Regions from separate parts of the Arthrobacter ginsengisoli genome, predicted to be linked through region 2. Evidence: riboswitches for the same ligand, from Rfam matches in the RefSeq annotation. Region 2 holds a riboswitch; the other holds the start of a gene.
The links. Region 2 has a riboswitch for thiamine pyrophosphate ahead of thiO (glycine oxidase ThiO). Riboswitches for the same ligand answer to the same signal wherever they lie in the genome.
Positions count from the first base shown of each region.

Region 1: another riboswitch for thiamine pyrophosphate. It lies ahead of J2X01_RS13955 (ECF transporter S component); the one in region 2 lies ahead of thiO (glycine oxidase ThiO).

Region 1 covers NZ_JAVDVQ010000011.1:125,781-141,006, reverse strand. The annotation lists gene J2X01_RS14025 (MFS transporter) at 1-1,099, shown strand, start outside; gene J2X01_RS14020 (SRPBCC family protein) at 1,273-1,716, shown strand; gene dcd (dCTP deaminase) at 1,781-2,356, shown strand; gene J2X01_RS14010 (cation:proton antiporter) at 2,353-3,549, opposite strand; gene J2X01_RS14005 (cation:proton antiporter regulatory subunit) at 3,554-4,036, opposite strand; gene J2X01_RS14000 (MFS transporter) at 4,076-5,479, opposite strand; gene J2X01_RS13995 (Na+/H+ antiporter subunit A) at 5,632-8,676, shown strand; gene J2X01_RS13990 (Na(+)/H(+) antiporter subunit C) at 8,673-9,251, shown strand; gene J2X01_RS13985 (Na+/H+ antiporter subunit D) at 9,248-10,888, shown strand; gene J2X01_RS13980 (Na+/H+ antiporter subunit E) at 10,885-11,430, shown strand; gene J2X01_RS13975 (MrpF/PhaF family protein) at 11,427-11,705, shown strand; gene mnhG (monovalent cation/H(+) antiporter subunit G) at 11,695-12,108, shown strand; gene J2X01_RS13965 (DUF4235 domain-containing protein) at 12,112-12,375, opposite strand; gene J2X01_RS13960 (heme-degrading domain-containing protein) at 12,436-12,984, opposite strand; TPP riboswitch at 13,165-13,308, shown strand; gene J2X01_RS13955 (ECF transporter S component) at 13,374-14,006, shown strand; gene J2X01_RS13950 (ABC transporter ATP-binding protein) at 14,006-15,226, shown strand, end outside.
Region 2 covers NZ_JAVDVQ010000005.1:177,378-192,603, forward strand. The annotation lists gene J2X01_RS08090 (magnesium transporter MgtE N-terminal domain-containing protein) at 1-831, opposite strand, end outside; gene J2X01_RS08095 (YflT domain-containing protein) at 909-1,805, shown strand; gene J2X01_RS08100 (aminopeptidase P family protein) at 1,884-3,467, opposite strand; gene J2X01_RS08105 (PHP domain-containing protein) at 3,560-4,405, shown strand; gene J2X01_RS08110 (DNA-methyltransferase) at 4,490-5,362, opposite strand; gene J2X01_RS08115 (DEAD/DEAH box helicase) at 5,371-7,116, opposite strand; gene J2X01_RS08120 (RNB domain-containing ribonuclease) at 7,418-8,902, opposite strand; gene J2X01_RS08125 (ferritin-like fold-containing protein) at 8,944-9,615, shown strand; gene thiE (thiamine phosphate synthase) at 9,631-10,323, opposite strand; TPP riboswitch at 10,350-10,484, shown strand; gene thiO (glycine oxidase ThiO) at 10,576-11,907, shown strand; gene thiS (sulfur carrier protein ThiS) at 11,904-12,140, shown strand; gene J2X01_RS08145 (thiazole synthase) at 12,146-12,961, shown strand; gene J2X01_RS08150 (4a-hydroxytetrahydrobiopterin dehydratase) at 12,977-13,315, shown strand; gene J2X01_RS08155 (hypothetical protein) at 13,312-13,614, opposite strand; gene J2X01_RS08160 (DUF3107 domain-containing protein) at 13,675-13,899, opposite strand; gene J2X01_RS08165 (TetR/AcrR family transcriptional regulator) at 13,954-14,568, opposite strand; gene moeB (molybdopterin-synthase adenylyltransferase MoeB) at 14,704-15,226, shown strand, end outside.

The sequences.
Region 1 (15,226 bases), on a different contig from region 2:
GCTGATCGGCACACTCTCGGTCGGCATCCTGACGGACAAGCTGGGCCGCCGACGCATCATGCTGGCCTGCATAGCGTGGTTCTCCACCTGCATGCTGCTCACGGCGTTCTCGCCGTCCGCCGAGGTTTTCGGCTTCCTGCGCTTCCTGACGGGCCTCGGCCTGGGCGGCATCGTGCCCACCTGCATTGCGCTGACGGTCGAATTTGCCCGCAAGGAGCGGCGCCAGATCGCCAATGCCGTGATGTTCAGCGGCTATTCCGTGGGCGGGGTCGGCGCCTCCCTCCTCGCCATCAACCTGCTGCAGCACATCGACTTCCGCTGGATGTACGCGATCGGCGCGCTGCCCCTCGTCACCCTTCTGCCGATCGCCTGGAAGCTCCTGCCCGAATCGGTGGCGTACCTCGCCCGCAAGCAGCGCATCGAAGAGGCCAAGTCCACAGCAGCCCGCTACGGCCTGGTCTACTCGGACATCGTCACCGCGGAGGACGTCAAGACCGGCGCCGACGCGCCGAAATCGGCCATGAAGACGCTGTTCACCCGCAAGTGGGTCCGCTCTACGGTCCTGTTCGCGATGGCGAACTTCTGCGGACTGCTGCTGGTTTACGGCCTGAACACGTGGCTGCCGCAGATCATGCGGCAGGCCGGCTTCCAGCTCGGCGACGCCCTGACCTTCCTGCTGGTGCTCAACGCCGGTGCGATCGTCGGCTCCATCAGCGCCTCGGTCCTGGCGGACAGGATCGGCATCCGCAAGGTCGTGACGGCGTCGTTCCTCCTGGCGTTCGTGGCCATCCTCATGCTGAGCCTGCAGCTCCCGCTGGCGATGCTGCTCGTCATCGTCGCCTTCGCCGGGCTCGGCTCGGTGGGAACGCAGATCCTGGTGGGCGGCTACTGCGCCACCCATTACCCCCAGTCCCTCAGCGCGACCGCCCTGAGCTGGTCGCTCGGCATTGGACGCATCGGCGCCATCTGCGGTCCGCTGATCGGCGGGCTGATCGCCGGAATGGCCTTCGGCTGGCAGCTCAACTTCTACATGTTCGCGGCCTTCGCCGTGGTCGGCGCCATTGTGGTTTTCTCCGTGCCGAAACTGACCGAAAAGTAGGCTCAGGACAGTAGTCACAGAGCAGTACACAATCCGGGGAGTCCCATAACTCTTCGATAAAGGCCCGTCCCGCAGCCGCGCGGGACGGGCCCTGCTGTTTATCCTGAAGGAGTTAGCTGCAGTTCCGGGGAAGCGGGCTACGCCCATCAGCCGTCCGCCGAGCAAGGATTTCCGTGGCCATCGCAGAGTACGACGTCGTCATCCAACGGGATGCCAGGAGCGTGTATGACTTCCTGATCGACCCCCGCAACCTGCCGAGCTGGCGTGCCGGTGTCCGCAGTATCGAACTGGAATCGGGCGCCGCCGGGACCAAGGGAGCCGTATACCGCCAGACCTCCGCGGGGCCGGGCGGGCGGACGGTGTACGGAGATTTCGAGATCACCGAGGCACGGCCCGGAGCGGAGATCCAGTACCGGGTCCTTTCCGGACCGGAGCGGACGCGCGGCGGCTACTACCTGAGCACGGAAGGCGGGAGCACCCGCGTCCGCTTCGCCCTGGAATGCGAGCCCCGGGGGCTCCTGGCCCGGCTGAAGTCCCCCTTCGGCCGGCGGATGAAGGCGGAAGTCTGCCAGCTCGAGCAGCTCAAGTCGGTATTGGAAGAGCAGGCAGGACCGTAACAGCAGGGCTGTAACAGAGGCCCCGGGCACGGCCGACCCCGCCAAGTACGGTAATTTTGAGACTGTGCTGATCTCCGACCGCGACATTCGTGCCGAAATCGACTCCCAACGGATAGTTCTGGAGCCGTTCGACCCTGCCATGGTGCAGCCATCGTCAGTGGACGTCCGGATCGACAGGTTCTTCCGGCTCTTCGACAACCACAAGTACGCCCACATCGACCCGGCGGAGGAACAGCCTGAGCTGACCCGGCTGGTGGAGGTTGAGACCGGCGAGCCGTTCATTCTGCACCCCGGGGAATTCGTGCTGGGCTCCACCTATGAGACAGTGACGCTCCCCGACGACATCGCCGCCCGGCTCGAGGGCAAGTCCTCGCTGGGCCGGCTGGGCCTGCTCACCCATTCCACCGCGGGATTCATCGATCCCGGCTTCTCCGGCCACGTGACCCTGGAGCTGTCCAACATGGCGACGCTGCCGATCAAACTCTGGCCCGGCATGAAGATCGGCCAACTGTGTTTCTTCCGGCTCACCTCGGCCGCCGAGCACCCGTACGGCTCCGGCCAGTACGGCAACCGCTACCAGGGCCAGCGCGGCCCGACGGCGAGCAGAAGCCACTTGAACTTCCACCGCACGGTCGTCTAAATTCCGTCCGCGGTCCGCACCCTCGGCGGTTTCGCCGGGCGGCGCAGCATCGCCACCACCGGTTCCACGAACCGGGCGGCGAGCGGGCCGGTCACGGCCATGATCAGCACGTAGGCGGTGGCCAGGGCGGCCAGCTCCGCGGGCACCACCCCCGACGCGACCGCCAGGCCGGCAATGACGATCGAGAACTCCCCGCGGGCGATCAGCGCGGCGCCGGCCCGGAAACGCCCCGGCACGCCGATCCCGGCGCGCTTCGCTGCCCAGATCCCCGTGAGCATCTTGGTGACCGCCGTGACAAAGGCCAGCACAAGGGCCCAGCCGAGCACCGGCGGGATAGTCGCAGGGTCGGTATTGAGGCCGAAGACCACGAAGAATATGGCTGCGAAGAGATCCCGCAACGGCTCGAGGATCCTGGTGGCGCTGTGCGCGGTGGCACCGGAAATGGCGATTCCGAGCATAAAGGCCCCGACGGCCGCTGACACCTGCATGGCCGCGGCCAGTCCGGCCACCAGCAGCGCCGCCCCGAGCAGATTGAGCAGGAACACCTCGGAGTTTTCGCTGTGCACAGCTTTGGACACATGGTGCCCGTGCCGCAGGGCCACGAGCAGGACCACGGTCACCACGGCGAGCGAGATCCCCACAGTCTGCAGACCCATGACGAAACTGACGCCGGCCAGGGTTGCCGTGAGGACCGGCAGATAGACCGCCATCGCGAGATCCTCGAACACGAGGATCGAGAGCACCACCGGGGTTTCGCGGTTACCGATCCGCCCCAGGTCCGTGATCACCTTTGCGGCAATGCCCGAGGACGAAATGTAGGTGACCCCGCCCATCACCATTGCACCGACGCCCCCCCAGCCGAGCAGGACCGCCAGGAGGGCGCCGGGCAGGAAGTTCAGGACCAGGTCCAGGACACCGGCCTGCCAGGAGCGGCGCAGCCCCGTGACCAGCTCGGCAGCCGTATATTCCAATCCGAGCATAAGCAGGAGGAGGATGACGCCGATCTCGCTCGAGAGGTGGGTAAATTCGTGCATACCTTCGAGTTTTACGAGACCCCCCGCGCCAAAGAACAGGCCGCCGATGAGGTACAGCGGGATGGGGGACATCCCGATCCGCCCGGCCAGCCTCGCCAGGATGCCGAGGCAAAAGACGACGGCCCCGAGTTCAATCAGGGTCAGTGCGAGCGGATCCATGCCGTCAGCCGTTGCGCAGGATGCCGGCCGCCGTGTCCAGGCCTTCTTGCGTCCCCACTGCAACGAGGAGATCGCCGGGGTGCAGGACGACGTCGGGTCCCGGTGAGGGAACCACCTCGCCTTCCCGCATGATGGCGACGATCGAGACGCCGCTCCGGGTCCGGATGGCGGCCTTGCCCATCGGCTGGTTGTGGAACGGGGAATCGGCCGCGATAGAGAACTGCCGGGTGACGATTCCCGGAACCTCGCGGTGCGCCTCGGAGAGCTGCATGGCCAGCCGCTGGCCACCGAGCAGGTTGCCCAGCGCGGCGGCTTCATCGGCGGTCAGCGGGATGGACGCCTGGCAGGTGTCCGGATCATCCCACGTGGAGACGATCAGTTCGGTTTGGCCTTCGCGGTATTCCACCACACCAATCCGCCGCCCTGAGGCGGTCATGAAGTCCTTGCGCCGGCCCAGTCCCGGGAGGTCTGTTTCATCCACGTTCATTCCTCCAGCGTAGTGCGCCGCAGGAGTTTTCGGGTCGCTTCAGGCGGCGGGGACGACGGCGATTTCGGTCTCGTCCGGCGCCTTGACCGGGAGCAGGAGCAGCAGCCCGGCCAGCAGCACGGCCATGATGCCGAGGATTCCCCAGCGCTGCGCCTCGCCGGGTTCCGACAGCGGGGCAGCTATCGCGATGCACAGCGTAAACAGGGCGGGGGCGAGGAAACTGACGGCCCGCCCGGTCGTGGCGTAGAGGCCGAAAAGCTCGCCGGTTTCGCCGTGCGGGGCAAGCCGGGCGAGGTAGGCCCGCGAGGAGGACTGCGCGGGCCCCACAAACAGGCACAGGAACAAGCCGAAGATCCAGAACGTGGTGCTTCCGGCCCAGTCCATTCCGAAGAAGGAATATCTCCCGTTGCCAAGGACCAAAATCACCGTGCCGGCAATCAGCAGGCCGAGGAGCGACCCGGTGATGACCCCTTTCGGCCCGATCCGGTCGTCGAGGAAGCCGCCCACGATGGCGCCCACCGCGGCGACGACGTTCCCGAAGATCGCGAAAACGATGACGTCCTTGAGTTCGAATCCGAACGTGCCCGCAGCGATGATGCCGCCGAACGTGAACACCGCGGCCAGCCCGTCCCGGTAGACGGCGCTGGCGAGCAGGAAGTAAATGGTGTGCGGGCTGGTCCGGTAGATCGCCTTGATCCGGTGCACCAGCAGACGGTAGGAAGCCAGGAATCCCGGGCCGGCGCCCTGCCTGGTTCTGGGGAGTTCCGGAACGGCAAACAGTACCGGCAGGGCGAAGATGAAGAACCACAGGGCGGAGAACACCGCGACCAGGCGGATGTTCAGGCCCTCCGCCGTGGAGGCGCCGAACCACTCAAAGCGGGGCTGGACGAACAGCTGGAGCACCAGCAGCAGTGCCACGATCCCGCCGAGGTATCCCATGCCCCAGCCGAAGCCGCTGACCTTGCCGATGTTCTGCGGCGTGGAGATCTGGGTCAGCATGGCGTTGTAGTTCACGCCGGCAAACTCGAAGAACACATTCGCCAGCGCAATCAGGGTCACGCCGAGCAGCAGGAACTCCGGACGCGGAAAGACGAAGAAACACAGGGCGGTCAGGAGTGCGACGGCAGCGGTGTTGACCCCCAGCCAGAGCTTCCGGCGCCCGCCGGCATCGGAGCGCTGCCCGGTCACCGGGGCCAGCAGCGCGACGGCGACGCCGGCGATGGCCAGTGCGCCGCCCAGGACAGCGGAGGCCCGGTCCTCCCCGCCGAAGGCGTTGGAGGTCAGGTACACGGTGAACACGAACGTGGTCATGACCGCGTTGAAGGCCGCCGAGCCCCAATCCCAGGCAGCCCACGCGAGGATGCGTCCCTTGTGCGAGGCCGGGTCGCCGGATTCCAGTTCCGAGGCGGGACGCATGGCCTCTGGGGCAGCAGCGGAGTTCATAGCTCGAATATTATCCGCAGTCGCCGCGGGGCTCGACGCACCGTTCGAAAAGAATTTGTCAACGCTTGGTAAACTGTCCGGACTGAACCTAACGAATGCCCCGCCTGCTCCAACTTTTGACCATACGAATTCCAGACGTTGCGGAGATACCAGTGATCACAGTCCTTGCCGTGCACTTCGCGGTGGCTGCTGTGGCGCCATTTCTGTTCCGCAGGTTCGGCCGGAATTCGTTCTACGCCCTCGCCGCGGTGCCTGCGGGCTCGTTCGCCTGGCTGATCCTGCAGCATGGCGCCGTGTATTCCGACGCAGGGACAACCAGCACCGGCGCCACGGTGGGTCCCGGAGTGGCTGAAGTCCTGCCCTGGATCCCCGAGCTGAGGATTGAGCTCGCCTTCCGGATGGACGCCCTGGCCTGGGTGATGTCCCTGCTGGTTCTCGGCGTGGGTGCGCTGGTCCTCGTCTACTGCGCCCGGTACTTCAAGGACAAGGACGACTACCTCGGCGGATTTGGCGCCCAGCTGCTGGCCTTCGCGGGAGCCATGTTCGGCCTGGTTACGGCCGATGACCTGCTCCTGCTGTTTATCTTCTGGGAACTGACCACGGTCTTGTCCTACCTGCTGATCGGCTACGCGCGGACCAGGCTGTCGGCGCGGCGCTCCGCGTTGCAGGCCCTCGTGGTGACCACCGCCGGCGGCCTGAGCATGCTGGTTGGCCTGATCATCCTGGGCTTCAACGCCGGGACCTACCGGATTTCGGCCATCCTCGAGCTGGCACCCGCCCTCGTCACCGGTCCCGCCGCCGGGCCGGTGGCCGCCGCCGTCGTTCTCATCCTGATTGGTGCGATCACCAAATCGGCGCTCGTCCCCTTCCACTTCTGGCTCCCCGGCGCGATGGCTGCGCCCACGCCGGTGAGCGCCTATCTGCACGCCGCCGCCATGGTCAAGGCCGGCATCTACCTCGTAGCGCGGCTGGCGCCCGGATTTGCGGAAACCGCGCCCTGGCTGCCGATGGTGCTCGGCCTTGGCCTGGCCACCATGCTCGTCGGCGGCTGGCGGGCGCTGCGGCAAACGGACATCAAACTTATCTTGGCCTACGGCACGGTCAGCCAGCTCGGCTTCCTGACCATGATCGTGGGGCTCGGCCAGCCCGATGCGGCGCTCGCCGGGCTCGCCTTGCTGCTGGCTCACGGACTCTTCAAGGCAACCCTCTTCCTGGTCGTGGGCATCATTGACCACCAGGCGGGCACCCGCGACATCCGCAAGCTCTCCGGCGTCTACCGTTCCTCCCGCGCACTGGCGGTCGTGGCCGCGATCGGAGCCGCCTCGATGGCCGGCATCCCGCCGCTGGCCGGCTTCGTCGCGAAGGAATCGGTCTTCGAAGCGTTCGTGCACTACAGCACCGACGCCGCCAGCCCATGGGGGCTGGTGATCCTGGTGGGCGTGGTGCTGGGATCCATCCTGACCTTTGCCTACAGCGCACGGTTCATGTGGGGCGCCTTCGCCGTCAAACCCGGCGTCGAGACCACCCCCTTCAAACCGATCCAGCCGGCCTTCCTGGCCGCCCCCGCCGTCCTGAGCCTGCTGACCATCGTCTACGGACTGTGGCCGGCGCCGGTGGACGCGTGGATCCAGCCATACGCGGCGCTGTTCGTGCCCGCCGGCGAGGACCCGGCGGCCGCCACCGGGCACCTGGCGCTGTGGCACGGACTGACCCCGGCCCTGGGGCTGACCGCGATCACCTTCGCCCTCGGCCTGGTCATGTTCTACACCCGCGACGCCGTCGCCCGGCTCCAAGGCCTGGTGCCCGCCTGGATCGACGGCGACCGAAGCTACCAGTTGACGATCGGCGCGCTCGACGACACCGCCGTCTGGATCACCGGACGGACCCAGCGGGGTTCGCTGTACTTCTACCTGTCCGTCATCCTCACCGTGGCGTTCGTCCTGCCGCTGACCGCGCTGGTGCTGGCGGACCAGCCGCTGCCCGCAGATCTCTACTTCATCGACCCCAACGCCCCGCTGCAGATCGTCGTGGGCGCCGGGATCGTGATCGGCGCCCTGGCCGCCGTGCGTGCCAACAAACGCTTCCTGGCCGTGCTGATGGTGTCCGTTACCGGCTACGGCATCGCCTTGATGTTCGCGCTGCAGGGCGCCCCGGACCTGGCGCTGACCCAGATGCTGGTGGAAACCATCATCCTGGTGGCGTTCGTCCTGGCCATGCGGAGCCTCCCCGCGGAACTGCGTGACCGCACCGGCGGGAAATATCGGGTGATCCGCGTGATCATCGGCGCCGGGTTCGGCATCACCATGGTGTTCGTCGCCATCTACGCCCTGGGCGCCCGGGTGGCGGCCCCCGTCTCGCTCGAATTTCCGAAGCTGGCCTATGAAGGCGGCGGCGGGCTGAACATCGTCAACGTCACCCTGGTGGATATCCGCGCCTGGGACACCTTCGGGGAAATTTCTGTGCTGGCGCTGGCAGCCACCGGCGTCGCCAGCCTCATTTTCGTCCGGGGCAGGGGGGACCGGATCCAGACTTCCGCCACTGTGGAAGAAGGCTCCGTCGGGCGCCGGCAGCCGAGCCGCAACGCCGGCCGTGGCCATACCCGCGACGCCGCCGCGCTGGCCATGAGCCGCCGCTTTGCCGCCTCCAGCCGCGACGAGTGGCTGGTGGCGGGGCGGACCCTGGCGCCGGAACGCCGATCGATCATCTTCGAGGTGGTCACCCGGCTGATTTTCCACTCCATGATTGTCTTCTCGATCTACCTCCTGCTGGCCGGCCACAACCTCCCCGGCGGAGGCTTCGCCGGCGGGCTCACCGCCGGCCTGGCCCTCACCATCCGCTACCTGGCCGGCGGCCGTTTCGAGTTGCGCGAAGCCACCCCGGTCAGTGCCGGCGCCCTGCTGGGCATTGGCCTCGCCACCGCTGCAGCCTCCGGCGTGGCGCCGCTGCTGCTGGGCGGCCAGGTCTTCCAGACCGCCATTCTGGAGTTCTGGCTGCCGGTTTTTGGTGACGTCAAGTTCGTCACCTCCACCATCTTCGACATCGGGGTGTACATCGTCGTCGTCGGCCTGGTGCTGGATGTGCTGCGCAGCCTGGGGGCCGAAATCGACGAGCACTTCGAGGAACACCCGGCAGAACCGTCCGACGAACAGGAAGCCGGCGGAATCGCGGCCGAAACCACAGCCAAGGGGAAGGCATGAGCGTCAATCTGACACTGCTGACCGTGATGGGTGCACTATATGCCTGCGGCATCTACTTGATCCTGGAACGCAGCCTCACCCGGGTCCTGCTGGGCCTGATGGTGCTCGCCAATGCCACCAACCTGCTGATCCTCGCCACCGGGGGGTACGCGGGCCTGGCACCGTTGTTCAACAAGGACACCGATCCCGGGGAGTACAGCGATCCGCTGCCGCAGGCCCTGATCCTCACGTCGATCGTGATCTCCTTCGCCGTCACCGCGTTTATGCTCGGCATCATCTACCGCACCTGGGTGCTGGCCCGCCAGGACGAAATCCAGGACGACGCCGAAGACCGCCGCGTTGCGAAGACCCCCAGCTTCGACGCCGAGGACGACTCCGTGATTCCGGTGGAGACCTCCGAATTCCCGTTGACCATGCTCGGCACGGACGGCCAAACGGTCTCCGACATTCCTGCCGGGGCCGGCGCCACTGTGAAGGTTGCCGACCGCACGCTCGACGCCGAGGCGGCCTCCTCGGAGGAACAGCCCGGATCCCTGAAGGTCACGCCCCCCAGCAAGGAAGGAGGCGGACAGTGAATATTGCCAGTTTCGCCCCGCTCGCCGTCATCCTTCCGCTGCTCGGCGCCGCCCTGACGTTCCTGCTGGTCCGGAATTCCCACGCCCAGCGGATCGTCAGCATCGTGCTACTTGCGCTGACCCTGCTGCTCGAGTGCTGGCTGCTGGCCTCCGTCTGGGAGGGCGGCACCGCCGCGGTGAACATCGGCGGATGGCTCCCGCCGTGGGGGATCGTCATGGTGGTGGACCAGTTTTCCTCACTCATGCTTGTGGTGTCATCCTCGGTGAGCCTTGCCGTGCTGATCTACGCCACCGGGCAGGGCATGGCCGACGGCGACCAGGACGCCCCGGTTTCGATCTTCCACCCCACCTACCTGATCCTGGTGGCCGGCGTGTCCAACGCCTTCCTGTCCGGGGACCTGTTCAACCTCTATGTGGGCTTCGAGATCCTGCTGACCGCCAGCTATGTCCTGATGACCCTCGGCGGGACGGGGCCGAGGATCCGGGCCGGTGTGACCTACCTGGTGGTCTCGGTTGTGTCCTCAGTCCTGTTCCTGATCGCGATCGCGATGATCTACGGGGCCACGGGAACCATCAACATGGCCGATCTCGCCATCAAGCTCGCGGACCTGGACCAGGGCACGCAGAACCTGCTGCACGTGATGCTGCTGGTGGCCTTCGGGATCAAGGCCGCCGTGTTCCCGCTCTCCTTCTGGCTGCCTGACTCCTACCCGACGGCGCCGGCCCCGGTCACTGCCGTGTTCGCCGGCCTGCTGACCAAGGTGGGCGTCTACGCCATGGTCCGGACCGAAACGCTGCTGTTCCCCGGAGACACGTTCAACTCCCCGCTGATGGTCGCCGCCCTGCTGACCATGCTGGTGGGAATCCTGGGTGCGCTGGCCCAGAGCGACATCAAACGATTGCTGTCCTTCACCCTGGTCAGCCACATCGGCTACATGGTGTTCGGCCTGGCGATGTCCTCGGTGGCCGGGCTGGGTGCCGCGGTTTTCTACGTCGCCCACCACATTACGATCCAGACCAGCCTGTTCCTGGTGACCGGCCTGATTGAACGCCGCGGCGGCAGTTCCTCGGTGGACCGCGTCGCCGGCCTGGCAAAGCTCTCACCGCTGCTGGCAGTGCTGTTCTTCATCCCGGCGATGAACCTTGCCGGCATCCCGCCGTTCTCCGGCTTCCTCGGCAAGGTCGGCCTGCTGCAGGCCGGCGTCCAACTCGGAACCCCGCTGGCCTATGCGCTGGTGATCGGCGGCGTCCTGACCAGCCTGCTGACCCTGCTGGCCATTGCCAGGGTCTGGAACCGCGCCTTCTGGCGCAAGCCCGAGGACGCCGAACACCCCGATCCGGTGCTGCTGGCGGACCCGGAGGACTCGGCCAGGGGCGATCGGGCCGGCAAGACGAATGTCACCCTGCTGCCGCGCACCATGGTGGGGTCCACACTGGGCCTGGTCATCTTCGGTATCGGCTTAACGGTCTTCGCCGGGCCGCTGTTCAAGGTGGCGGACCAGTCCGCCGTCGAGATGCTGGACCGGACCTCGTACATCCGCGCGGTCCTCGGCGTGGAGGCGCCGGTTCCTGCGATCTCCCAGCCTGATCCGGACACCGGCGGCGTTCCGCCGGCCAGCGGGCAGGAGCGCAAATGAGCCGGAAACGGATCTCCCTGCGCCAGGAACTCCCGCTTCTGGTCTGGCTGGTGATGGTCTGGGGCGCGCTGTGGCAGAACTTCAGCCCGGGGAACCTGCTCTTCGGCGCGCTGATCGCCGTCGTGGTGGCCCGGCTGTTCTACCTGCCGCCGGTGGAGCTCGGCGGCCGCTTCAACGTCCTCCGGGCGCTCCTGTTCGCACTGTCCTTCCTGGCCAAGGTCGTGACCGCCAGCTTCCAGGTCCTGTTCCTGGCCCTCTCCAAAGGCCCCAGGGTGATCAGCGCCGTCGTCGCCGTCCCGCTGCGGAGCCACTCCGACCTGCTGGTGACGGCGACGGGGCATGTGACCGCGCTGATCCCGGGGTCGCTGGTGGTGGAAGTGGACCGTTCCACCTCCACCCTCTACATCCACGGCATCAATGTCCGCAACGCGGAAGATGCGGCTCAGCTGCGCAGCAACGTCCGCGCGACGGAGGCCGGGCTGATCCGGATCATGGGCACCAAGGCCGAACTGTCCGCTCTCAAGCAGGAGGTGGGGTCATGATGCAGCTTGTCCTGACCGTGACGACGGTTGTGCTGTCCCTGGCTGCCGGGGGAGCGATCATCCGGATCGCCCGGGGCCCGTCGCTGCTGGACCGGGTGCTTGCCGCGGACGTGCTGCTGGCGATCGTGGGAGCGGCACTGTGCATCGACATGGCCGTCAACCGGCACCTGAACAACCTCATGCTGCTGGTGGCGGTATCCCTGATCGGGTTCGTCGGCTCCGTCACGGTGGCCCGCTTCGTAGCCGACCGTCGGGAGAAACCGCGTGAATCCTGAGACATTTTCCGGTGATGCCGTGATCGACGCCGTCTCGGCGGTCTTTCTGGTCGTCGGCGCCCTGATGTCGCTCGCCGCGGCGGTGGGACTGCTCCGCTTTCCGGACCTGATGACCCGGATGCACGCAGCCACCAAGCCGCAAGTGCTAGGGCTGTTCCTGCTGCTCGTCGCGCTGGGCCTGCAGATGCGCACCTGGTGGGTCTGGCCGGTTCTGGTGCTGGCCTGGATCTTCCAGCTGCTCACCGTGCCCGTGTCGGCCCACATGGTGGGCCGGGCCGGGTACCGCACCAAGCACCTGCACCCGGAGCTGCTCAGCACGGACGAGCTGGAGGCCGTGGTGCAGCAGGCGGCGGGTACGCGCGGCTTCACCGACGACGACGACGGCGTCACCGACGGGCGGTGAACGCTAGACGATGTCCTGGGACTTGGCGTAACGCGTGATCGCGCGCTGGGTGCCGCGGTTGGCGAGGACCTGGATGATGGCATTGACGGAAGCCGAGATCAGCGCGAAGGTCAGGGCCGAGCGCAGCGTGGTGGGCACATCGTCGTCGTCGCCCTTGGGCGGCCTGGTGCCCGTGGATTTCTCCCAGACCGTGTCAACGACTTTGGTGCCGACATAGCCGGCGAGCAGGCTGACGCCGGTGCCGAGCAGTTTGATGAGAATGTTCATTCTTCGGACTCCTTGCGGGAGGAACAGGGCTGCCCCTAGCCTAGCGCCCGACAGGCTGGCCTAGCGTCCCGGCGTCCCGGGGCGGCCGAGGATTTCGGAGAGGGCTTCCACCACCAGCTCATGGTCGGCTTTTTGCGGCAACCCCGATACCGTGACGGTGGCTACCATGCCGGTCCCGCGCACGTAGATGGGGAAGGCGCCGCCGTGGGCGGCAAACTCTGTCTGGTCGAACCAGGCGTTGTCCTCGATCCGCCCGCCGGCAGCCCGGGCACGAAGGCCCACCAGTAGCGACGGGACTTCGTAGCGCACGGCCGTGCGCTGTTTGGCCCTGATCCAGCGTTCGTTGTCCGGGGTGGCGCCCGCCAGCGCCGCGTGGAAGAGCACCTGCTCACCTTTGGTGATGTCGATGGCAATCGGGTGGGAGCGCTGCCTGCCGAGTTCGACCAGGCGGAGGCCGAGGTCCAGGGCGTCGTCCTTGCTGAAAGACGGGAACTGCAGCTCGTCGATTTCAGCCAGGATGCGGCCGATGAGCGCCGCCAGGGATCCGTGCGGCTGCTCGTCGGCGGAGTCCGGGTCGTAGCCGGGGGAAGGCGCTGCTGAATCGGTCAAGGTTTTCGGCTTCCGTTAGTCGGCCGCCGGGAGGCGGCGTCCGGTGTTCCCATTGCCTAGCCGACTCTACCAAGCAGTGCGTTCTCCGGTCACCGGCTCCGCAGCCCGCGGATTGTGACGGCTGCCCCGGAAATCACGGCCTGACAGGTGTAAACTGGGCCACGCCCATAAGGGCGATATTAAATACGACAGGGGAGCGCCGCCGTCGGGCATCACCGGAGGAATCCGGGGAAACCGCAGGTGGGCGCTGAGAGTGCGGACAGCCGCAGACCCTCGAACCTGATCCGGTTAGTACCGGCGCAAGGGAGTCGAGTTCTCAGAGGGCCCGGAGTGGCGGCGGAAGCCGCGGACCCGGGGCACTCTCCCCTCCTGTTCCTCAGGAGGACGACATGACTGATACATCTGCACGGCAGACGCTCACCGGACGCAGCTACAACTGGCGTGTGGTGGACATAGTGGTGGCCGCGTTGATCGCGGTGGCCGGTGGCGTGATCTTCTGGGCCTGGTCCCAGGGCGCCAACCTCATTTCCGCCCCGGTCAACGCGTTCTATCCGCCGTTGACCGGGCTCTATGCCGGCGGCTGGATGATTCCGGCGGTGCTGGGCATGCTCATCATCCGCAAGCCGGGCGCCGCGCTGTTCTGCGAAACCGTGGCAGCTACCGGTGAGCTGATCATGGGCTCGCAGTACGGCACCACGGTGCTCATTTCCGGCGTTCTGCAGGGCCTTGGCGCCGAACTGGTCTTCGCCGCGTTCATGTACAAGAAGTTCAACCTGCCTGTATCGCTGCTGGCCGGGGCTGGTGCAGGACTGTTCTGCGGGCTGAATGATTCGTTCCTGCCGTGGGGCTGGAACATCGCGTACGCCGGCGGCGACAAGTTGGCGTACATCATCTTCACCGCCATCTCGGGCGCCGTGATCGCCGGCGGACTGTCCTGGCTCGCCACCCGGGGCCTGGCCAGGACCGGGGTGCTGAGTTCCTTCGCCTCCCGCAAGGCGGCCACGGAGCCCGTTTTCTCCTGATGCCCGCCGACCACGGAGTGCGCCCAGCCACGGTCACCGCGCGGGGCTGGGGCTGGCGGCACGCCGGCAGGCCCAGGCCCGCCGTCAGCGGCTTGGACCTGGACATCCGGCCCGGGGAGCGGGTCCTGCTGCTGGGCCCCTCCGGCGCCGGTAAGTCCACGCTGCTTCATGCCCTCGCCGGGGTGCTCGGCGACAGCTCCGCCGGGGCCGCTGGCAGTGCACCGGCGGACGCCGAGGACGCGGACGAGACGGGCAGCCTGCTGATCGACGGCGCCCCGCCCCGGGCCCAGCGCGGCCGGGCCGGACTGATGCAGCAGGACCCGGAGACCCAGGTGGTGCTCTCGCGCCTGGGCGACGACGTCGCCTTCGGCGCCGAAAACCTGACCGTGCCCCCGGCTGACATCTGGATGCGGGTGGCCGAAGCGCTGGAGGACGTCGGGCTGGGCAGGCTGCCGCTGGACCACCCGACGTCGTCGCTCTCCGGGGGCCAAAAGCAGCGGCTGGCGCTCGCCGGCATCCTGGCGATGCGCCCGGGGTTGATCCTGCTCGACGAACCCACCGCCAACCTGGACCCGGCCGGTGTCCTGGAAGTCCGCGACGCGGTCGGCCGCTGCCTGGCCAAGACCGGGGCCACCCTGGTGGTGGTGGAGCACAGGGTCTCCATCTGGAAGGACCTCGTGGACCGGATTGTGGTGCTGCAGCCCGGATCGGCCACGCACTCGGCCGTGCTGATCGATGGGCCGCCGGACCGGGTTTTGGCTCAGGCACGGGACATGCTCACCGCGGCCGGGGTCTGGGTTCCCGGGTACGTGCCGCAGACCCGGCCCCGGGGCACCCGGACCGGCACCCCGGCCGCCGGCCCCGGCGGTGCCGCATCTGCGGGGCAGCTGCTCTTGGCGGCTGAGGACCTGGCCGTGTCACGCGAACGGCCGCGGCGGGCGGGACTCCGCGGAGGTTTCCGCCCGGTCCCGCCGGAGCCCGTGCAGTCCGCCATCACCGCCCAGGTCCGCGCCGGGGAGGCGCTGACCATCACGGGCCCCAACGGCTCGGGGAAGTCCACTTTCGCGCTGACCCTCGCCGGCCTGCTCGCACCGGTATCCGGCCGGGTTTCCGCCACCCTGGACCTCAGCGCCGGCGCCGGAATCGATCCCTACAAGTGGAAGGCGCAACAGCTGATCGCCAGGATCGGGACCGTCTTCCAGGAACCCGAGCACCAGTTC
Region 2 (15,226 bases):
GTATTCGAGCAGCCGGCGGACGTCTTCGGCGCCCTCGGGTTCCATCAGCTGGAGCAGCTCCTCCGCCTGCGCGCTGGGGAGCTCGGCGAGGAGGTCGGCGGCGTCGTCCGGGTCCATTTCCTCGAGCACGTCCGCGGCCCGGTTCACGTCGAGCGCGGAGAGGATCTCCACCTGGTCGCCTTCGCGCATCTCCTGCAGGACGTCGGCGAGGCGCTCGTCCTGGAGTTCGCTGGCGACCTCGAAGCGGCGCTTGTCGCTCATTTCCTGCAGGGCCTCGGCGAAGTCGGCTGGCTTGAGGTCCTCGTGGGTCGCAACGAACTGGGTGGCGGCCTGGGGCTCGGTGCGGGCGCCCTGCTGCGCGTCGGCCCAGTTGATGATCAGGGTCTCGTTGCGGCGCAGCCTGCTCAGCGGGGACAGGGAGTGGCCGCGGCGGACAAAGAGCTTGCTGACAAACCAGTCGCCCGAGCGGTGTTTGTCCATCGCGATGTCCTCGATGGTTGCGTCCCCGCTGCCGTCGGCGAGTGTGACCCGGCGGTCGAACATTTCGGCCACGACGAGGGTTTCGGCGCCGCGCTGTTCGAAGCGCCGCAGGTTCACCAGCCCGGTGCAGATGATCTGGGTCTGGTCGATCGAGGTGATCCGGGTCATCGGCACGAAGACCCGCTTTTTCCCGGGAACCTCGACGACGATGCCCACCACATGCGGTGCGCCGCGGGTGCCGCGGGACAGCACGACAACGTCGCGCAGCCGGCCCAGACGGTCGCCCAGGGGGTCGAAGACGTCGAGGCCGAGGAGGCGCGCAACAAACACCCGCGATAGATTTGTGCTCACCTGTACAGGCTACCGAGTCCGCTCTCTTTTAGCTGAATTTACAGCCGCTGCCCAGCCGGATAGGTAAGAATGGTCGTATGTCAAACATTTTTGGTGCTCCCAGGGCTGGCGCCCCCAACGGCCCGGACGAGGCCCGCAGTGTCCCCAAGGGCGACACCGTTGGTTCCTACACCTCCTACCTGGATGCCCAGAAGGCGGTGGACTACCTCGCGGACCAGCAATTCCCCGTGCAGATGGTCTCGATCGTCGGTAACGACCTGAAGATGGTGGAACGGGTGACCGGCCGGCTGACCTACCCCCGGGTTGCGCTTTCGGGCGCGCTGAGCGGCATGTGGTTCGGCTTGTTCGTTGGGATCATGCTCTCCTTCTTCTCCACGACGGACGGTGCCTTCTCGATCGTCACGTCGGTGCTCATGGGTGCGGCGTTCTTTATGCTGTTCGGCATCGTCACCTACGCCATGCAGCGGGGGAAACGCGATTTCACCTCCACGAGCCAGGTCGTGGCGACCAACTACGACGTCGTGGTCTCCTTCGAAGCGGCGAACGAGGCGCGGCGGCTGCTGCACCAGCTTCCGATGACCCGGCAGGACGCCTCGGCGTCCGCCGGATCGGCCGGTTACTCCCAGCGCGACTACCAGCATCAGCCGTACCAGCCCGGTCCCGGCCAGGGCGCCCAGCAGCCGGGCCAGGGTCCGCAGCGCCCCGCGGGCTGGAACGACCCTTATGGGCAGCGGGCTCCCGAAGCCGGACAGCAGCAGCCCGGACAGCAGCCGGCAGCAGGTCAGCACGCCGAGCCGGCCCACCAGGCAGAGCCTTCCCGCCAGGGGGCCGCTGATACCGAGCCGGCCGCGGAAGAGTCCGCGAAGCCGGCCGGGTTCGCCTACCCGGACCTGCCGGACGGCCGGCCGCAGTACGGGGTCCGCGTCACCGACGTGCCCAGGCAGGATCCCGGCCAGGGCAACTCCCAGCACTGACCGCAACGCAGAAGGCCTCCGCCTGGAAATGATCCGGGCGGAGGCCTTCTGCGTGTCCGGGCCGTGGCCGGCAGCAGATTACGCCGTCTTGCCGTCGGCTTCCTGGTAGATGCCCGCCATCCAGGACTCGACGTCGTCGGCCTTCCGGGGCAGGGCCGCGCTGAGGTTGACCGGACCGTCGGCGGTCATCAGGATGTCGTCCTCGATGCGGACGCCGATCCCGCGGTACTCCTCGGGGATGGCGAGGTCCTCTTCCTTGAAATACAGCCCGGGTTCGATCGTGAAGACCATGCCGGGGGTCAGCACGCCGTCGAGGTACAGCTCACGCTTGGCCTGGGCGCAGTCGTGCACGTCGAGGCCCAGGTGGTGGCTCGTGCCGTGCGGCATCCAGCGGCGGTGCTGCTGGCCCTCCGCGCTGATGGCTTCCTCGACGGAGACCGGCAGCAGGCCCCACTCGGCCAGCCGTTCCGCCAGCACGGTCGTGGCGGCGGTGTGGATTTCGCGGAACCTGGTGCCGGGCTGCGCGGCGGCAAAACCGGCGTCAGCGGCGTCCAGCACGGCCTCATAGACCTTGCGCTGGATTTCGGAGAACGTGCCGTTGGCCGGAAGGGTGCGGGTGATGTCCGCGGTGTAGAGCGAATCCGCTTCGACCCCGGCGTCGAGCAGCAGCAGCTCGCCGGCGTTGACCTTGCCGGTGTTCCGGGTCCAATGCAGCACGGTGGCGTTGTTGCCGGAGGCCGCGATGGTGTCGTAGCCGAGCTCGTTGCCTTCCTCCCGCGCCCGGGCGAAGAATGCGCCTTCGACGACGCGCTCGCCGCGCTGGTGGGTGAGCGCCCGCGGCAGGGCCTTGACGACCTCCGTGAAGCCCTGCACGGTGGCGGCGACGGCGGTTTTCATCTGCTCGACTTCCCACTCATCCTTGAGCAGGCGCAGCTCGGAGAGGGCCTCGGTGAGCTTCTCGTCGAGCGCGTCCAGGATTTCCAGGTCCAGGTTCTCCGGATCCTTGGCCGTGTTGTAGCGGGCGGTGTCCACGAGGGCATCGAGGTTTTCGTCCACCTTCCGCACCAGGCGGATCGAAATCCCGCCGATTTCGGGGGCGCCGACATTCTTCGTGACCGCCAGTTCGAGTTCGCTGATGTCCGCGGTGTCCAGGCCGAGCCGGGCCTTGAATTCCGCCAGGGTGGGACGGGCACCGATCCAGAATTCGCCGGCGCGGGAGTCGGCGTAGAACTGCTCGGTGTCGCGGCCGGCCAGCGGACGGAAGTACAGCGTGGCGTGGTGGTTGCCGCCGTCGTCGCCCTTGCCTTCCTCCACGGGTTCCAGGATGAGCACGGCGTCGGGTTCGTGGTCCAGGCCCAGTCCGGTGAGGTGCGCGAAGCCGGAGTGCGGGCGGAAGCGGTAGTCGCAGTCGTTCGAGCGGACCTTCAGCGGACCGGCGGGGATGACCAGGCGTTCGCCTTTGAACTGCACTGAAATGGCCCGACGGCGGCCCGCTGCGTGGCCGGCGACGGTGTCGCGTTCCGGCAGTTGCTCGCGGGACGGGGCCCAGTTGCTGGCCATAAACGCCTTGAAGGCGGCGGAGGTGGGACGCTGTGAGCGGTTGTTGACGCGCTCGTCGAGGGGCTGGGAAGCGGAGACTTGGGTGTTATCTGCATCGTTCACCGTCCCATAGTCTCACCAGCGCGGCGGCTTAGGCCAACAGGCCGGCGGGCCCATCCCGGGGCGCCGTGGCGGCGATCTACTAGGCTGGTGGAGTGAGGATCGACCTGCATGCCCACTCAAATGTTTCCGACGGCACCCAAGCGCCCGGCGCGGTGATGGCCTCTGCCGCGGAGGCGGGGCTGGACGTCATCGCCCTGACCGACCACGACTCCACCGACGGCTGGGCCGAGGCCGCCCACGCTGCCCGGGGGCACGGCGTGGCACTGGTTCCCGGGATGGAGATTTCCTGCCGGACGTCGGAGGGCATCAGCGTCCACCTCCTCTGCTACCTGCATGACCCGGCGCACGCCGGGCTGCTGGAGGAAATCACCAAGGCCAAGGACGCCCGCTTCACCCGGGCCGAGCGGATGGTCAGCCTGCTCGCGGAGGACTATCCGCTGAGCTGGGACGATGTCATCCACCACGTGGCGCCGGGCGCCACCCTGGGCCGGCCGCACATCGCCGACGCACTCGTGGCCGCAGGCGTGGTCGCGGACCGTACCGAGGCGTTCGAATCAATCCTGACCTCGCGATCCCGCTACTTCGTGCAGCACTACGCGCCGGACCCGGCGTTCGCCGTCGAACTCGTCCGGGACGCCGGCGGGGTGCCGGTGTTCGCGCATCCGGTGGCGTCCGCCCGCGGCCGGACCGTGGGGGAACGCATCTACCAGGAAATGATCGACGCCGGGCTGGCCGGGCTGGAGATCAACCACCGGGACAACCCCGAGGAGGGCAGGGCGTTCCTGCGCAAACTCGCGGCCCGGCACGGGCTGCTGGTCACGGGGTCCTCCGACTACCACGGGGCGGGTAAACCGAACCGGCTGGGCGAGAACCTGACCTCGCCGGAGGTTTTTGCCAGGATCGAGGAACTGGGAACCGGAACACCAGTGGTGCGCTGATCCCCGTCCCACCCAACTGACTGGCAGCAGGGGCCGTTTTGGGCGCTCAGAACGGCCCCTGCTGCGAGTCAGTTGGGATGCGCCTCAGTTGCCCGGGAAGACGCTGAACTCGGCGTGGGCCGCCAGCCGCTTGGCCATCACGTCGATGGCCGGCTGGTTCTGGTCCACACAGACGAACTTCCGGTCGAGCTTCGCGGCGACGGCGCCGAGCGTTCCGGAGCCGGCGAAAAAGTCCAGGCACCAGTCGCCGGGGCGGCTGGAGGCCGCCACCACGCGGCGGATCAGCCCTTCGGGCTTCTGCGTCGGGTAACCGGTCTTTTCCTTGCCGGTGGGGGAGACAATGGTGTGCCACCACACGTCGGTGGGCAGCTTGCCGAGCTCGCGTTTGGCCGGCGTCACGAGTCCGGGGGCCATGTACGGTTCCCGATCCACTTCGGCGCTGTCGAAGTGGTATTTCGTGGGGTTCTTGACGTACACGAGGATGTTGTCGTGCTTGGTGGGCCAGCGGTATTTGGCGCGGGCGCCGTAGTCGTAGGCCCAGATGATCTCGTTCAGGAAGCACTCGCGGCCGAAGATGGCGTCGAGCATGACCTTGGCGTAGTGCACCTCGCGGTAGTCCAGGTGCAGGTACAGGGTGCCGTCGTCGGCGAGCAGCCGCCAGGCCTCGACGAGGCGCGGCTCCAGGAAGGTCCAGTAGTCGCTGAACGCGTCGTCGTACTTGTGCAGCGCGCCCTTGATCGTGTCGTAGGAGCGGCCCTTGAACCCGACCCGGTCGCCGTCGCCGCCGGCGTTGAGCACCATCCTGGTTTCCTGGCGCTTCTGGACCCGGCCGGTGTTGAAGGGCGGATCCACGTAAATGAGTGTGAAGGCGCCGTCCGGCAGCGTCGGGAGGTACGCCGCGTTGTCCGCGTGTACCACCAGGTTGCTGCCGTCCGGCGCCCAGACGGTGTCAGTCATGAGGGGGTTTAGGCCTCGGTGCTGCCTGCCGGTGCCCCGGCCTGTGCCTCGCCTGCAACCACTTCGCCGTTGCGGCGGCGGGTGCGGGTGCGCCGGCGTGCGCGGGTGGCGCGGTCGACCTCGGTCGGCGCGCTGGCGACGGACCTGGCCGGTGCCTCGGCGGCCGGGCCGGTGCTGGCTTCCGCCTCAGCCGGACGACGACGGCGGTCGCCGGAGCGTCCGCTGTCCTTGCCGGCGCTGGCGCCGCCGCTGCGGCGGGTCTCGCGGCTGCCGCCGGTGGTACGGCCGCCGTCGCGACCGCCACCCGTGGCGCCGCCGCTGCGGGCGCTGTCGCGTCCGCCGGTGCCCTGTCCTGTGCGGGGGGCGTTCTTCTTGCCCGTCTCGCCCAGATCCTCCAGGACCTCGGCGTCGACGCCGGCCAGCACACGCTTGTCGCGGGGCAGGCGGCCCTTGGTGCCCGCGGGGATGTCGAGCTCCTCGAAAAGGTGCGGCGAGGAGGAGTAGGTTTCCACCGGCTCCGGGACGCTCAGGCCCAGGGCCTTGTTGATCAGGCCCCAGCGGGGCATGTCGTCCCAGTCAACGAAGGTCACGGCCGTGCCCTTGTTGCCTGCGCGGCCGGTGCGGCCCACGCGGTGCAGGTAGATCTTTTCGTCTTCCACGCACTGGTAGTTGATGACGTGGGTGACGTCGTCGACGTCGATGCCGCGGGCGGCGACGTCGGTGGCGACGAGGACGTCGACCTTGTTGTTGCGGAAGGCGCGCAGGGCCTGCTCACGGGCGCCCTGGCCGAGGTCGCCGTGGATGGCGGCGGCGGCGAAGCCGCGGTCCACGAGTTCTTCGGCAACTTTGGCCGCGGTGCGCTTGGTCTTGGTGAAAATGATGGTGCGGCCGCGGCCGCGGGCCTGCAGGATGCGGGCGACGACCTCGATCTTGTCCATGCTGTGGGCACGGTAGATCAGCTGGCGGATGTCGCGCTTGGTGAGGCCCTCGTCGTCCGGGTCGGCGGCGCGGATGTGGGTCGGCTTCGTCATATAGCGGCGGGCCATGGCGACGACCGGGCCGGGCATGGTGGCCGAGAACAGCAGGGTCTGGCGGACGGCGGGGGTGCCGGCGATGAGGGTTTCGACGTCGGGCAGGAAGCCGAGGTCCAGCATTTCGTCGGCTTCGTCAAGGATGACCATTTTGACGTTCTTCAGCACGAGGTGCTTCTGCTTGTACAGGTCGATGAGGCGGCCGGGGGTACCGACAACAACCTCGACGCCCTTCTGCAGGGCCTCGATCTGCGGCTCGTAGGCACGGCCGCCGTAGATCGTGGTGATGCGGGCGTTGCGCTTGCGGGCGGCGTTCTGCAGGTCATTGGCGACCTGGACGGCCAGTTCGCGCGTCGGCACGATTACAAGGGCCTGCGGGGCGCCGGGAGCCGGGAGCAAGGCATACCCCGCATCGTCCGGTCCAACGACGCGCTGCAGCGCCGGGATACCGAAGCCGAGGGTCTTGCCGGTGCCCGTCTTGGCCTGGCCGATGATGTCGTGACCGCTCAGGGCGACCGGCAGGGTCATGGCCTGGATCGGGAAGGGGTGGGTGATGCCGGCGTCGGCCAGCGACTCCACGATGTCGGCGCGGACGTTGAAGTCGGCGAAGGTTTTCTCGGCAATCTCGTGCGGCTTCTCGTCCGAGATAATGGTCTCTTCCGGCTCGAGCGTTTCCGTTCCGGATTCGTCGGTCAGAAGCTGGTGCGTGTGCAATTCACTCACGGGGGAGTTTCCTTATTCATTTTGGGCTGCGCTGCTTGCTCAACGGGGCCGGCCGGGTGGCCGTTCCGGAGCACGCTCAGGCGCGCAAGCAAATCCAGTGGAAGCCGATCGCGGGCTATCTAAATGCTGGCACTGGGGACCAGCGGGTCTATCTCAAGATCGCGTAGGGGCGGGCTTGTTGAATTCGAAAATCAAGGAAATCAACGACCGGGCATCCATATCTACCTTCCCAGTCTAGCTGTATGCGGCCCGGAACCTCGACGGTGACCGCAGACGGCGCGCGGGAACCCTGCCGATTGGCTCAGCCCACCAGCTCCAGACGGACCTCACGGGTGGCGATGTCGGAAGAGAGAACCCGGACCCGGACCTCGGTGCCGGGTTCGAGTTCGCCGGGGCAGCGGGCCGTCACCGCGGGCTCGGCGATCTGCACGATCCCGGAAGGCCCGCTTCCGTTGCCCGGCCTGGCGCCGCCGTTGCCGTTCCGGCCGTTCTTGCCGGGTTTGGAGCCGGAGATCACGACGGCGTCGAACTCCTGGCCGACGTGGTTGACCAGCAGCGCTGCCTCGACGGTGTCGAGCGCGAGGCGCTCCAGCTTGGCGGCCAGCTGGTCCGACGCGGCCATGATCGAGGGAAGGGACGGCAGCGCGGCGCGGGCCCAGTCGGGCACAGCCGTGCCGTTGCTCAGCGCCTCGCAGATGACCAGGACAAAACGGTCGATGAGCCGGCGCAGCGGGGCCGTGGAATGGGCGTAGGCGGCGCCGATGGCGGCCTGGACGGCGGCCCCGGGAACCGTTCCGTCGAAGGGTGTGTAGCCGGCTCCGCGGAACAGCATGCCGGCCGAGTGCACGATCGCCAGCTGCCGGGGGTCCGTGGGGTCAAGGGTGCGCAGGTATTCGCCGTAGCTCATCGCGCCGTCCCAGGGCTTGCCCAGAGCCCTGGTCTGGCGGTGGAAATGTCCGAGTGAGGCTTCATCCGGCGGCGGCATGGTGCGCAGGATGCCGACCTTGCCCGCCAGCATGATTCCCGCGGCGGCCATCCCCGTCATCAAGGAGATCTGGGCGTTCCAGTCCTCCACAGGCAGCGGCGGTGCAGCGACAATCCGGTAGCCGCCGTCGGGCAGCTGTTCGATTTCCTGCTCCGGCATGTTCAGGCTGGCCCCGCCGCGGAGGCGTTCCAGCTCCACCCGCTTCATCCCGACTTCCCGGAGCAGCTGGAGGACGGGTGCGGCGGTGCCGGCGTCGAGCTCGGCCTGCACACCGCGGTAGCTGAGCTTGGCCCGGCTGCGGACGGTCGCACGGCGGACCAGCACCGCGGACACCTCGGCGGCGGCGTCCAACTCGAACTCCCAGACAAAGGCGGCGCACAGCTGCCCGGCCAGCAGGCTTCCGGCTTCTTCGCTGATGACTTCCGGATGCAGCGGAATCCGGCCGTTCGGGGTGTAGAAGGTCTGCCCGCGGCGGCGCGTCTCGGCGTCGAGCGCCCCGCCGGGGGCCACAAAGGAGGGGACGTCGGCGATCGCGTAGAAGACCTTGTAGCCCTCGCCGGAACGGTCGATGAAAAGGGCCTGGTCCAGGTCGGTGGAGGACGCCGGATCGATGGTCACGAACTCGATATGGGTGAAATCCAGCTCCGGCAGCTCGTGCCCGGCGACTGCCTCCTTGGCCTCCCGGAGCGCGTCCTCGGGGAAGGGCCCCGGCAGTTCCAGCGTCGTGCGCAGCGCGTTGAGGGCCTCGGCAAGCTGGTTCTTCTGCTGGTGGACGCTCGGGGTCAGGCGATGATGGGACACGAAAATCAGATTAGCTTCATTTGCGCCATTAGTCTTGGATCATGAGCACATCGCCGGCTGATCCCGCCAGTTACTACAGCTTCCTCAGGGATCTGCTGGGCGTGATCGCCTATGGCGAGCTGTCCGCGTTCGAGCGGCTCTCTTCCGACGCACGGTATTCCCCCACGCTGCACGACCGTGCGGTGCTGGGCCGGCTCGCCGTGATCGAGTTCCGGCACTACGAGCTCGTGAGCGCCAAACTCGACGCCATGGACCAGGACGTTGAGGCTGCCATGCTGCCGTTCCAGCCGTCCGTGGACCACTTCCACGAACGCACCCGCCCCGCGGACTGGTACGAATCCCTCATGAAGGCGTACGTGATCGACACCGTGTCCGCCGACTTCTACCGCGCCATTTCCCGCTACGTCGATGCCGGGACCCGGGCCCTGGTGGAGCAGGTCCAGGCCGATGAGGGGGCCACCGCGGTGCTCCGCGATCGGCTCAGGACGGCCCTTGCCGACGACCCGCGGCTGGCCTCGCGGCTGGCGCTGTGGGCCAGGCGCCTGCTCGGGGAGGCCCTGACCCAGGCGCAGCGGGTGAGTTTTGAGCACTCGTTCGTCGGCGGCCTGATCGGCGCGGATGAGGAACGGTCCGAGGAGCTTGTCCGCGGGATGATGGCGGAAGTGGCGGCGAACCATTCACGCCGGATGACAGAACTCGGTTTGACCGGCTGAGTCGGGGGACCGGGCTCAGTTCCCCGCGGCGTCGAGTGCCGCGAGCAGGGCTCTGGCGGCGCCGGCCGGATCGTCGGCCTCCGTGATGGCGCGGACCACCACGATCCGGCGCGCCCCGGCGTCCACCACCTGCTCCACATTTCCGAGGTCGATGCCCCCGATCGCGAACCACGGCACCACGTCCGCCCCGGCACCGTCCCGGTCCGCGGCCCGGCGGATCGCGTCCGCCGCGTGGCGCACCAGTCCGAGCCCGACGGCGGCGCGGCCCGGCTTCGTCGGAGTGGCCCAGACCGGTCCGACACAGAAGTAGTCCAGGCCGTTGCGGCCGGGGGACGCGGCGATGGCTGCGTCCACCTGCTCCGGGCTGTGGGTGGACAGCCCGATCACGGCGTCCTGGCCGAGGAATTTCCGGGCGGCTCCGAGGGGGATGTCCTTTTGCCCGATGTGGAACACCGGAGCGCCCGAGAACGAGGCGAGGTCCGCCCGGTCGTTGACGGCCCAGAGCCGGTCATGGCGCCGGGCCGCCTGTTCCAGGACTGCCAGGTACGCCAGTTCCTCGGCCGCTTCCAGTGACTTGTCGCGCAGCTGGATGATGTCGACGCCGCCGGCAAATGCCGCGTCCACGAAGTCGGCGAAGTCCCCGCGGTCCTGGCGGGCATCGGTGCAAAGGTAAAGGCGGGCAGTGGTGTGGAGGGCATCCGGGCTCATGGGTCCAGCCTAGTTCCTCTAAACTGGGCAAGTACCGCGGGAGCCCGCCGCGTCCGTCCACGCCCTTGGCGTCCGGCACCGGCTGGCTGAGAGGGCATCAGAGCCGACCGCTTGACCTGATCCGGTTAGTACCGGCGTAGGGAAGGAATCCTTTTGGACGAGACCTCCGCCCGCGGCGTGGCCGCGGGCACCGACGCAGCGGCAGCTGCAGCCGCTGATGACGCCGCAGCCGGCCCATGTTACGACGTCGCCGTGATCGGCGGCGGCGTCATCGGCCACGGGATCGCCTGGGCCGCGCGCCGCTCGGGCCGATCGGTCGCCCTGATCGACGACGCCCCCGGAAGCGGCGCCAGCTGGGCCGCCGCCGGCATGCTCGCCCCGGTGAGTGAACTTCACTACCAGGAGGAGGCCCTCCTGGAGCTCATGCTGGAGTCCTCCCGCCTCTGGCCGGCCTTCGCAGCCGGACTGGAGCCCGGCGGGGCCCCGGGAACGGACACCGGCGCTGTCGATGGCCCCGGCACGGGATACCTCACGACGCCGACCCTCGCCGTGGGGGCCGACGCGGCGGACCGCCGGGCGCTCACGGACCTGCGCACCGTCCAGCAGTCGTACGGCCTGGCCGTCGAGCCGCTGACGGTCCGGGCGGCTCGCGGCCGGGAGCCACTGCTGAGCCCGGGCATCTCCTGTGCCTTCGACATTCCCGCCGACCACCAGGTGGACCCGCGCCGGCTGCTCGCCCGGATCGGGGAACTCCTGGCCGCGGACACTCAGTCCCACACCATTAACAGGCGGGCCGCCGGGCTGCTCCGGGAGGACGGGCGGGTGGCTGGCGCCAGTCTCGCCGGCGGCGGCTCCGTCCGGGCCCGCGAGACGATTGTCGCCAACGGCCTCGGCGCCGCCGAGCTCGACGGCCTGCCGGAGGGGCTCCGGCTGCCGCTGCGGCCGGTCCACGGGGACATCCTCCGGCTCCGCGTGCCGGAGAAACTGCGGCCGCTGCTGACCGCAACGGTGCGGGGACTCGTCCGCGGCGTGCCGGTTTACATCGTTCCCCGGCAGGACGGCACGGTCGTGATCGGCGCCACCGCGCGGGAGGACGATCTCGGTGGCGGCAGCCGGGCATCGGCCCCGGCCGGCGGGGCCGTGTCCGCCGGCGGCGTCTACCAGCTGTTGCGCGACGCCCAGCAGCTGGTCCCCGCGGTCGCCGAACTGGAACTGCTCGAAGCCACCGCCCGGGCCCGGCCGGGGACCCCGGACAACGCGCCGCTGCTGGGCCGCGTGGCGGACCAGCGCAGCCATGGGGACGTTGCGGGGCTGATCATCGCCACAGGGTTTTTCCGGCACGGAATCCTGCTCACGCCCGCCGCCGCGGAGATCTGCCGGCAGCTGCTGGACGGCGTCGCGGACCCCCGCTGGGCGCGCTTCCGGCCGGACAGATTCGCTGCCGGTCCCCGTGCCGCAGGCACCGGGGGCAGCAGCACCAGGAGCAACAACACCACGAACAACGGCGCGCCGGCCGCCGGACCGCGGAGCACGCCATCCCGGAACACCCCTTCCACCCCCGAGCACAGCAAGGAAACGCTATGAATATCACCCTCAACGGAACCGGGCGCACGCTCGCCGACGGCGCCTCCGTGGGCACCCTGGTCAGCCAGGTCACCGGCCGGCCGCTGGCCCCGAACGGCCAGTCTGCCGACGGCATCAAACTCGGGGTCGCGGTGGCCCGCAACGCTGAAGTGGTTCCCCGCAGCCAGTGGCACGGCACCGCGCTCGCCGACGGCGACGACATCGAACTCGTCACGGCGGTGCAGGGAGGATGAGCAGCATGGCGAACGCCACAGCGTCGGCCCCGGAAGCTTCCCCCGCGGCAGCGGACCCGTTCACCGTCGACGGCGTGCAGCTCGGGTCGCGCCTGATCATGGGCACCGGCGGGGCGCCGAGCCTGGACGGGCTGGCGGCCGCGCTGCTGGCGTCCGGCACGGAACTGACCACGGTGGCGATGCGACGCTACTCGCCGGCGGAGGCCGGGTCGCTGTTCCAGCTGCTGCTGGAGAACAATATCCGGGTGCTGCCCAACACCGCGGGCTGCTTCACCGCCAAGGACGCCGTGCTGACTGCCGAGCTGGCCCGCGAAGCCCTCGAAACAGACTGGGTGAAGCTGGAAGTGATCGCAGACGAGACCACCCTGCTGCCGGATGCGGTGGAACTCGTCGAGGCCACGGAGCAGCTCGTCGGCCGCGGATTCAAGGTCTTCGCCTACACCAATGACGACCCGGTGCTGGCCCTGCGGCTCGAGAACCTGGGCGCCGCCGCGGTGATGCCGCTGGGAGCGCCGATCGGCACGGGGCTGGGCATCCTGAACCCGCACAACATCGAACTGATCGTCTCGCGTGCCTCGGTGCCCGTGGTCCTCGACGCCGGGATTGGCACCGCCTCCGACGCGGCCCTGGCCATGGAGCTTGGCTGTGACGCGGTGCTGCTGGCCACCGCCGTAACCCGGGCGCAGCATCCGGTGCTGATGGGGGAGGCCTTCAAGCACGCGGTGATCGCCGGTAGGCTGGCAAAGAGGGCCGGCAGGATCCCTCGCCGGGAGCATGCGCTGGCCTCCTCGGCTATGGAGGGCCGGGCCGAATTCCTTTAGGCAAAGGAGCCTGCCATGGCAGCCACGGAGGACATCCTCAACGAGGGCGAGGTCGAAGCGGCCCTGACCGGGCTGCCGGACTGGCGATACCAGTCCGGCGGTCTCGTCACGGTCTATAAAGTGCCGACGGCGGCCGCGGCGCTGGAACTGATCGCCGCCGTCGGACGCCTGGCCGAAGAACAACACCACCACCCGGATCTGGACTGGCGCTACAACCGGGTCTTCCTCCGGTACAGCTCCCACGACGCCGGGGGCGCCGTCACGCGGCGGGACGTCGCGGCCGCAACGGCCGCCGGCGCAGCCGCAGCGCGGATCGGCGCCACCGCCGAGCCCGGCCGGTCCCGGACCGGCTAGTAGCGCAGGATGGCGGTGAGCCGGGCGGTGTCGCGCCGGGTGCGGGTCTTGCCCAGGTAAAGCACCGCCGCCACGGCGGCGGCGGTGCCGAGGACCATGGGCAGCACCCACGGAATCCAGGTCAGCCCGGGCTGGTAGCCCAGCCCTGCCGCGATGAAGATGATCCAGCTCAGCATTCCGACGGCCAGTGATATCCCCGCCGGCACCGCGATGCCGTATTTGGCGTGCCGCTTGTCATTGGCCCAGACCACAAAGCCCGCGGCCACGGTCACCAGGGCAACCACAATCAGGGAAAGCATGTTCGGACTCCTCGCCGGTCGGGGGACCGGTGCGGCCCGAAGGCCGGCACCGGGTAAGGGCTAGAGCGCGCCGAAACCGACGCGGCGGGCTTCCTGGGCGCCGATTTCAACATAGCCCAGCACGTTTGCGGGAATGATGATCAGGCGGCCCTTTTCGTCCGTTAGGCGCAGCTCCGTTCCCTTCGTGATGGATTCGCCGACCACCTTGGCCACGGCGTCGGCGTCCTGGGCCGATTCCAGGACAATTTCGCGGCCGATGTTCTGTATGCCGATCTTTACTTCCACTGCAAGGCCTCCCAGCCAATCAAAGTTCTCTTGGGTGTCATGTCTATTTGTAGTCTAGGTTTCCTTGGGGAAGCGGGAGATTCCGCGCCAAGCTAAACGGTAGATCAGATCGCTGGCCACATCGAGGTCAAGATTGCCGTCGGTTTCCAGCCAGTACCGGGCGCTGACCTGGGCCATTCCCGCGAGTCCGCGGCCCAGCAGCTGGGACTCCAGCTCGGGCAGCTTCGTGTCCTCCGCGATGACCCGGGCGACGGCGTTGGCGAAGGTCTTGTTGAAGGCCTCCAGCCGGGCGCTGACGTCGGCGTCGTTGACGAGGTCGGACTCGAAGACAAGGCGGTGGGCCTGGTCGTCGCTGGCGATGAAGCGGAAGTAGGCGCGCATGACGGCCTGGACGCGCTCATCGTTGTCCGTGGTGGAGTTGAGGGCACCCAGCAGCAGCGCGATCAGTTTGCTCAGCTCGTTGTCCAGCAGGGCCAGGTACAGCTCGCGTTTGGACGGGAAGTGCTGGTACAGCACGGGCTTGCTCACGTGCGCCGTCTCGGCGATTTCGTCCATCGCGGCCCCGTGGTAGCCGTTGGCAACGAAGACTTCCTGGGCCGCTGCGAGCAGTTGCGCCCGGCGTTCATCGCGGGGCAGCCGCGCCGAGCGCTGCCCGCTTCGTGCGGGCACCTCCGTCGCCTTTCCGGCATTTCCCCGCTCAACCGGTGCCTGATGAACCACTGTGGGCCTTCTTTCGCTTGCTGTTACGTCCACTTTACGTGCCGGTAATATGACCTGGCGGCATCTTCGGGCATAGATTGAAGTATGGCTTCCAAGTTCCCTCCCAACTCAGCCCCTGCAACCCCGGAAAATGCGACCGCGGCGCCCGGGCCGCTGGTGGAGCCGGCCGACGGCTTGAGCCCGGATGAGGTGGAACGCTACTCCCGGCACCTGATCATCCCGGAAATCGGGGCGATCGGGCAGCGCCGCCTGAAGAACGCCAGGGTCCTCGTGATCGGAGCCGGCGGCCTCGGCTCTCCGGCGCTGCTGTACCTGGCCGCCGCGGGCGTGGGCAAGCTGGGAATCATCGACGACGACACGGTGGACCTGAGCAACCTCCAGCGTCAGGTCATCCACGGCGTCGCGGACGTGGGCCGGCCCAAGATCGAGTCCGCCCGCGATGCCATAGCCGCCCTGAACCCGCTGGTGGACGTCCGGCTGCACCAGGTCCGGCTGGACGCCTCCAACGCCCTGGAACTCTTTGCCGGCTACGACCTGATCCTCGACGGCGCCGACAACTTCGCCACGCGGTATCTCGTGAACGATGCCGCGGCGATCCTGGGCAAGC